DNA from 3 places in the Exiguobacterium artemiae 7-3 genome. Region 3 is predicted to be linked to each of the others. Evidence: a T-box and tRNA genes for the amino acid it is inferred to sense, from the RefSeq annotation. Region 3 holds a T-box; the other regions hold tRNA genes.

Region 1 (2,240 bases), 1.6 Mb from region 3:
TGTGTTGTGTCGCATGTTTTTTCCGGTTGTATGGACAGACTTGCTGACAGGTATCGCAACCGTATAACCGATTTCCTAAAGCATATCGGAAGTGTTCAGGAATCAGTGTCTTCGTTTGTGTGATGAAGGAGATACACCGTTTTGCATCGATGACACCAGGTTCAATCAGTGCATCCGTCGGACAAGCATCGAGACATTTATTGCACGAACCACACAGTTCTTCTACAGGTTCGTCCGGCGGAAGATAACAATCCGTGATCAGTTCACCGAGATATAGATAAGAACCGTGCTCTTCACTGATGATGGAACAGTTTTTTCCGCTGAATCCAATACCGGCTCGTTCGGCGACCGCACGATCGACCAGTTCTCCCGTATCGACCATCGAACGCGATCGGGCTCCCGGGTTCAGCTCTTGAATTTTTTCTTCCAGCAATGTCAATCGCTGCTTCAGAGCCTGATGGTAGTCCAGTCCCCAAGAAGAACGTCCAAAAATCCCGCGCCGTTCTCCTTCTTTTCCACGCGGAGCATCTTTGAGCTTACTTGGATAAGCGACGGCGATTGCGATAATGGAGACGGCATCATCCAGCAACAGCGTTGGTGTCGTCCGCCGTTCAAGATCAGGCTCTTCAAATCCAGAAGCATACCCTTTTTCTTGTTGTTGAATGAGACGCTGTTTCATCACTAAAAAAGGATCAGCTGTCGTAATACGGAATTCATCAATACCAATCTCTTTGGCATACATCTGCAATTCTTTTTTCAACAATTCCCACTGCATCGTATCTCTCCTTTCGCTTGTTTATCTCCATGCTAAACAAAAAGAGCAAAGTGTCAATTAAAAACGACACGTTGCTCTTTTTAGGTAAGCGGGTGAAGGGAATCGAACCCTCATCATCAGCTTGGAAGGCTGAGGTTTTACCACTAAACTACACCCGCAAGATACCGGTGGTCGGAATCGAACCGACACTCCAAAGGAACACGATTTTGAGTCGTGCGCGTCTACCAGTTCCGCCACACCGGCACAATCTCTTGCATAAACATTAAATTAGGAATTGGAGGCGCCAGTCAGAATCGAACTGACGATAGAGGAGTTGCAGTCCTCTGCCTTACCACTTGGCTATGGCGCCACTCATTGGAGCGGAAGACGGGATTCGAACCCGCGACCCCGACCTTGGCAAGGTCGTATTCTACCACTGAACTACTTCCGCACAAAAGCTGGGCTGGAAGGGATCGAACCTTCGCATGCTGGAATCAAAATCCAGTGCCTTACCACTTGGCCACAGCCCAATAATAAAAGGGCGACTGATGGGAATTGAACCCACGAATGCCGGAATCACAATCCGGTGCGTTAACCACTTCGCCACAACCGCCATAATAATAGAACAGGGGCAGCAGGAATCGAACCCGCGCTGACGGTTTTGGAGACCGTAGTTCTACCGCTAAACTATGCCCCTAAAAGTGGTGGGGGGGGGCGGATTCGAACCGCCGAACCCGAGGGAGCGGATTTACAGTCCGCCGCGTTTAGCCACTTCGCTACCCCCCCACAATGGGAAAATCATCTAAAAATCATATGGTGGCTTTGGACGGAATCGAACCGCCGACACGAGGATTTTCAGTCCTCTGCTCTACCGACTGAGCTACAAAGCCATACTAAAATTTTTCGGTAAATAAAAATGGCGGTCCTGACGGGATTCGAACCCGCGATCTCCTGCGTGACAGGCAGGCATGTTAACCGCTACACCACAGGACCGTATGTAATTGCGGGGGCCGGATTTGAACCGACGACCTTTGGGTTATGAGCCCAACGAGCTACCAGACTGCTCCACCCCGCGCTAATAAAAATGGTGACCCGTACGGGAATCGAACCCGTGATACCGCCGTGAAAGGGCGGTGTCTTAACCGCTTGACCAACGGGCCATCTTGAAATTGAAAATGTTATGGCGGAGAGCAAGGGATTCGAACCCTTGAGACGCTTGTGACGCCTACACGATTTCCAATCGTGCTCCTTCGGCCACTCGGACAGCTCTCCATTGCATGTGGTGAAGAAGTAATATAATGGCTCCGCAAGTAGGATTTGAACCTACGACCTACCGGTTAACAGCCGGTTGCTCTACCACTGAGCTATTGCGGAACGATCGCCTGGCAGCGTCCTATCCTCACAGGGGGAAGCCCCCAACTACTTTCGGCGTTCAAGTGCTTAACTTCCGTGTTCGGCATGGGAACGGGTGTGACCACTTGGCTAT
Region 2 (2,240 bases), 520 kb from region 3:
CTCGTACTTGTTCTTCCCTTACAACAGAGTTTTACGATCCGAAAACCTTCATCACTCACGCGGCGTTGCTCCATCAGACTTTCGTCCATTGTGGAAGATTCCCTACTGCTGCCTCCCGTAGGAGTCTGGGCCGTGTCTCAGTCCCAGTGTGGCCGATCACCCTCTCAGGTCGGCTATGCATCGTCGCCTTGGTGGGCCATTACCCCACCAACTAGCTAATGCACCGCAAGGCCATCCCAAGGTGACGCCGGAGCGCCTTTCATCATCAGACCATGCGGTCTGAAGAACTATTCGGTATTAGCTCCGATTTCTCGGAGTTATCCCAATCCTTGGGGCAGGTTCCTTACGTGTTACTCACCCGTCCGCCGCTCATTCCCCTCACTTCCCTCCGAAGAGTTCCGTGAGCTTCCTGCGCTCGACTTGCATGTATTAGGCACGCCGCCAGCGTTCGTCCTGAGCCAGGATCAAACTCTCCATAAAGTGTTTGACTTGCTCGTTTTTGTGACCGAAGTCACGTTGACGAAGCTTGCGCTTCATTCATTGTTTGTATCCGAAGATACGTTTTTTGCCTCATCGTTCAGTTTTCAAAGTTCGTCATAAAGATAAACAAATGGAGCCTAGCGGGATCGAACCGCTGACCTCCTGCGTGCAAGGCAGGCGCTCTCCCAGCTGAGCTAAGGCCCCATGAGATTATAAAATTGAATGGTGGGCCTAAGTGGACTCGAACCACCGACCTCACGCTTATCAGGCGTGCGCTCTAACCAGCTGAGCTATAGGCCCGTCAAAAGCAAACAAAATATGGTGCACCCTGAGAGATTCGAACTCCCGACCCCTTGATTCGTAGTCAAGTACTCTATCCAGCTGAGCTAAGGGTGCGATATGGTGCGGTCGAGAGGACTTGAACCTCCACAGTGTTGCCACCACTAGGCCCTCAACCTAGCGCGTCTACCATTCCGCCACGACCGCAAATATAAAGTTAGGAATTAAAAAATAAAATGGTGTGTCATGCAGGATTCGAACCTGCGACCCTCTGATTAAAAGTCAGATGCTCTACCAACTGAGCTAATGACACGAAAAACTGGGCTGGAAGGGATCGAACCTTCGCATGCTGGAATCAAAATCCAGTGCCTTACCACTTGGCCACAGCCCAAAAATGGCGGTCCTGACGGGATTCGAACCCGCGATCTCCTGCGTGACAGGCAGGCATGTTAACCGCTACACCACAGGACCACATTTTTGTGAAACTTAAGTATGAAATTAAAATGGTGGAGGATGACGGGATCGAACCGCCGACCCTCTGCTTGTAAGGCAGATGCTCTCCCAGCTGAGCTAATCCTCCGAAATGGTGACCCGTACGGGAATCGAACCCGTGATACCGCCGTGAAAGGGCGGTGTCTTAACCGCTTGACCAACGGGCCATTTAAAAACTGATAACTATTCTCAAGTAACAAATTCACATAAGAGGTCTGGCGGAGATGGAGGGATTCGAACCCTCGCACCAGTTTCCCGGCCTACACCCTTAGCAGGGGCGCCCCTTATAGCCACTTGGGTACATCTCCAAAAATAATGGCTCCGCAAGTAGGATTTGAACCTACGACCTACCGGTTAACAGCCGGTTGCTCTACCACTGAGCTATTGCGGAACGTGACGTTCGTTTCAGAACACTTTTCTATATTAGCAACTTTCTTTCTCTTCGTCAATGCTTTTTTAAAAAAGTTTTTAGTGACGAGAAGTTGTTTAGTTGCGGTCGTTTTGACGACTTCTATAATTTATCATGCTCCGAAATGAACGTCAACTACTTTTGTAAAAAATCTTTCCACGACATCGTCCGCAACGGTATCGTTCCGGATTCATCTTTCTTTTTCTTCTATATAATGTCCCGCATTTCTCACACTCATAAAGATGATTCTTTTTTTCCGTTTCTTCCAGACGCGGACTGTAGCGCAGTCCTCCGTATCGTTGTAGCCACTCTTTAAAATCCTGATCCTGGTGCCGATGTCCCATTCCGCGTAAGTGTAAATGGTAGTGGCACAGCTCATGAATGACGATTCCACGAAAGATATGACGGTCGACTAAATAGCTCCGATTGAAATCCAAATGATGATCCGTCAGAAAATAACGTCCACCAGTCGTCCGTAAGCGATTGTTAAAAAGTGCAATATGTCTAAAAGGTAAAGCAAACACGTCGAGCGAGAGTTGCTCGACGTATTGCTGCAACTCTTCGTTCGTCATGACGGACT
Region 3 (2,240 bases):
GACGACTGAATAACCAGTCACGCAACCGGAATGTGATTTTTTTGCGTCCGACTTGATTTGTTTCAAGTTCTGCAATAATCGTCTCAATCGCTTCTTGTTTTGAAAGCCCGTCGAGCATCTGTGAATTCACGTGCTCGCCTTCTCCTGTATAAGCCGCTTCGTCGACGTTACCGCCTTTTACGACTTCGATAATCGGAAGGTCAAACTGTTTCGCAAATTCATGATCCCGCTCGTCATGTGCCGGTACGGCCATGATCGCGCCTGTCCCGTATGTTGATAACACATAATCGGCAATCCAGATCGGAAGACGTTCGCCGGAAATCGGATTTACGGCAAATGCTCCCGTAAAGACACCTGTTTTTTCTTTGGCAAGATCCGTCCGTTCCAAGTCCGATTTCGTCTGAACAGAAGCGATGTAGGTTTTGACGGCTTCTTCGTGATCAGCTGTCGTGATGTCCGCAACGAATGGATGCTCCGGTGCAAGGACAAGGTAGGTGGCGCCGAACACTGTATCCGGACGTGTCGTAAAGACTGTCACTTGTTTTTTATGACCATCAATCGTAAAGTCAATTTCCGCACCTTCCGATTTTCCGATCCAGTTCCGTTGCATCTCCTTCACCGATTCCGGCCAGTCAAGATCATCTAAATCTTCGAGTAAACGGTCCGCGTATTCCGTAATTTTCAAGACCCACTGCCGCATCGGGACACGGACGACGGGATGATTGCCACGCTCGGACAGTCCGTCAATGACTTCCTCGTTCGCAAGCACGGTTCCAAGCGCCGGGCACCAGTTGACGGCTACTTCGTCGACAAATGCTAATCCTTGTTCATATAACTTCGTGAAAATCCACTGCGTCCATTTGTAATATTTCGGATCCGTCGTATTGATTTCACGATCCCAATCGTAAGAGAACCCTAAGTCTTTTAACTGACGTTTAAACGTTTCGATGTTTTGCGCTGTGAATTCCCGCGGATCATTCCCTGTATCGAGGGCATACTGTTCTGCCGGGAGTCCAAACGCATCCCATCCCATCGGATGAAGGACGTTGTAACCTTGCATCCGTTTCATCCGGGCGAGGATATCGGTTGCCGTGTATCCTTCCGGGTGCCCGACATGCAGTCCTGCTCCCGATGGATAAGGAAACATGTCTAACGCATAAAATCCTTCTTTTTCCGGATCTTCTGTTGTGACGAACGCATTGTCCTGTTCCCAGCGCGCTTGCCATTTTGGTTCGATTTCACGATGATTGTACGGCATCTCTATTCCTCCTCTGAATATACAAAAAACCGGTCTCCGCCCCTAGGAATAGGGACGAAAGACCGGTTTGTCTCCCGCGGTACCACCCACGTTGTCTGCAGAAGCAGACCACTTGATTCACAGATAACGGTGTGAAGGACCGGAGTTCGCTACTTGGTTTCACGAATCATGCTCCCTGACGAGTTCACGGACGATTCCGACTGGTTTACACCGACCACCAGCTCTCTAAAACGGAATGACTCCCTTACTACTTCAGTTCGTCGCAATGGACTATCTATTTGTAAGTGTAAGCTGAACCTTCCCTTACCGTCAACGGTTGCGTAAAATTTCTCCGATTTCGGCGTGAGACGAAACCACATGATCCGCATGTTGCAAAACTTGTGCCGGCATCCGGTCGTCAAGCAAGGCGATGACTTCCATTCCCGCTTTCTTCGCACCAATCATCCCGTTTGCTCCATCTTCGATGACGATACAGGTGTCAGGTGTTTGATCAATCCGCTTTGCCGCGAGCTGAAAAACTGCCGGGTCGGGTTTCGAACGTGGTACTTCAAATCCACTCGTGTACGCATCGACCGTTAATCCATAATGCGTAATGACCCGTTTAATTTTTTCGAGTGAACTTGAGGAAGCGATCGCGATCCGGTATCCTTCTATCCGTGCCAGTTCCATCAGTTCTTTGATTCCGTCTTTTAAGCCACATTCTTCCGGTTTCGCATGTTGTTGGAATAATTCATGTTCGAGTGCCAGTAATGCTTCCGTCGAGTGAGGTAGATCGTGTTGCGCGATCAATTCTTCCCACATCTCGTCTCCTGTTTTTCCCATGAACGTCGCATACTGCGTATGATCGAGTGGGATGGATAACATCTTGAACATGTGTTGATGGACTTTAAAATATTGAATCTCACTGTCGAGGATGACACCATCCATATCAAAAATCAGACCTGTTTTTTTCATTGCTTCCCCTCCTCTTATCAGCCTACCA

What was found. The T-box of region 3 lies ahead of leuS (leucine--tRNA ligase). A T-box ahead of a tRNA ligase gene usually reads a tRNA of that ligase, here a tRNA-Leu.
Region 1: it has a tRNA-Leu gene. The T-box ahead of leuS (leucine--tRNA ligase) is inferred to sense a tRNA for this amino acid. The anticodon was not compared.
Region 2: it has a tRNA-Leu gene. The T-box ahead of leuS (leucine--tRNA ligase) is inferred to sense a tRNA for this amino acid. The anticodon was not compared.

What each region holds. Positions count from the first base shown of each region.
Region 1 is NZ_KK211190.1:2,350,766-2,353,005, forward strand. It holds gene queG (tRNA epoxyqueuosine(34) reductase QueG) at 1-775, opposite strand, end outside; tRNA gene P402_RS0113175 (tRNA-Gly) at 863-933, opposite strand; tRNA gene P402_RS0113180 (tRNA-Leu) at 938-1,018, opposite strand; tRNA gene P402_RS0113185 (tRNA-Cys) at 1,051-1,124, opposite strand; tRNA gene P402_RS0113190 (tRNA-Gly) at 1,131-1,205, opposite strand; tRNA gene P402_RS0113195 (tRNA-Gln) at 1,213-1,284, opposite strand; tRNA gene P402_RS0113200 (tRNA-His) at 1,295-1,367, opposite strand; tRNA gene P402_RS0113205 (tRNA-Trp) at 1,381-1,451, opposite strand; tRNA gene P402_RS0113210 (tRNA-Tyr) at 1,457-1,540, opposite strand; tRNA gene P402_RS0113215 (tRNA-Phe) at 1,569-1,644, opposite strand; tRNA gene P402_RS0113220 (tRNA-Asp) at 1,672-1,747, opposite strand; tRNA gene P402_RS0113225 (tRNA-Met) at 1,756-1,829, opposite strand; tRNA gene P402_RS0113230 (tRNA-Glu) at 1,840-1,914, opposite strand; tRNA gene P402_RS0113235 (tRNA-Ser) at 1,936-2,026, opposite strand; tRNA gene P402_RS0113240 (tRNA-Asn) at 2,054-2,128, opposite strand; rRNA gene rrf (5S ribosomal RNA) at 2,135-2,240, opposite strand, start outside.
Region 2 is NZ_KK211190.1:255,359-257,598, reverse strand. It holds rRNA gene P402_RS0102360 (16S ribosomal RNA) at 1-480, opposite strand, end outside; tRNA gene P402_RS0102350 (tRNA-Ala) at 612-684, opposite strand; tRNA gene P402_RS0102345 (tRNA-Ile) at 704-780, opposite strand; tRNA gene P402_RS0102340 (tRNA-Arg) at 800-876, opposite strand; tRNA gene P402_RS0102335 (tRNA-Leu) at 881-966, opposite strand; tRNA gene P402_RS0102330 (tRNA-Lys) at 997-1,072, opposite strand; tRNA gene P402_RS0102325 (tRNA-Gln) at 1,079-1,150, opposite strand; tRNA gene P402_RS0102320 (tRNA-Asp) at 1,155-1,230, opposite strand; tRNA gene P402_RS0102315 (tRNA-Val) at 1,264-1,339, opposite strand; tRNA gene P402_RS0102310 (tRNA-Glu) at 1,344-1,418, opposite strand; tRNA gene P402_RS0102305 (tRNA-Ser) at 1,468-1,559, opposite strand; tRNA gene P402_RS0102300 (tRNA-Asn) at 1,568-1,642, opposite strand; gene P402_RS0102295 (SprT family protein) at 1,792-2,232, opposite strand; gene P402_RS0102290 (Tex family protein) at 2,229-2,240, opposite strand, start outside.
Region 3 is NZ_KK211190.1:779,420-781,659, reverse strand. It holds gene leuS (leucine--tRNA ligase) at 1-1,258, opposite strand, end outside; T-box leader at 1,306-1,528, opposite strand; gene P402_RS0104910 (HAD family hydrolase) at 1,568-2,212, opposite strand.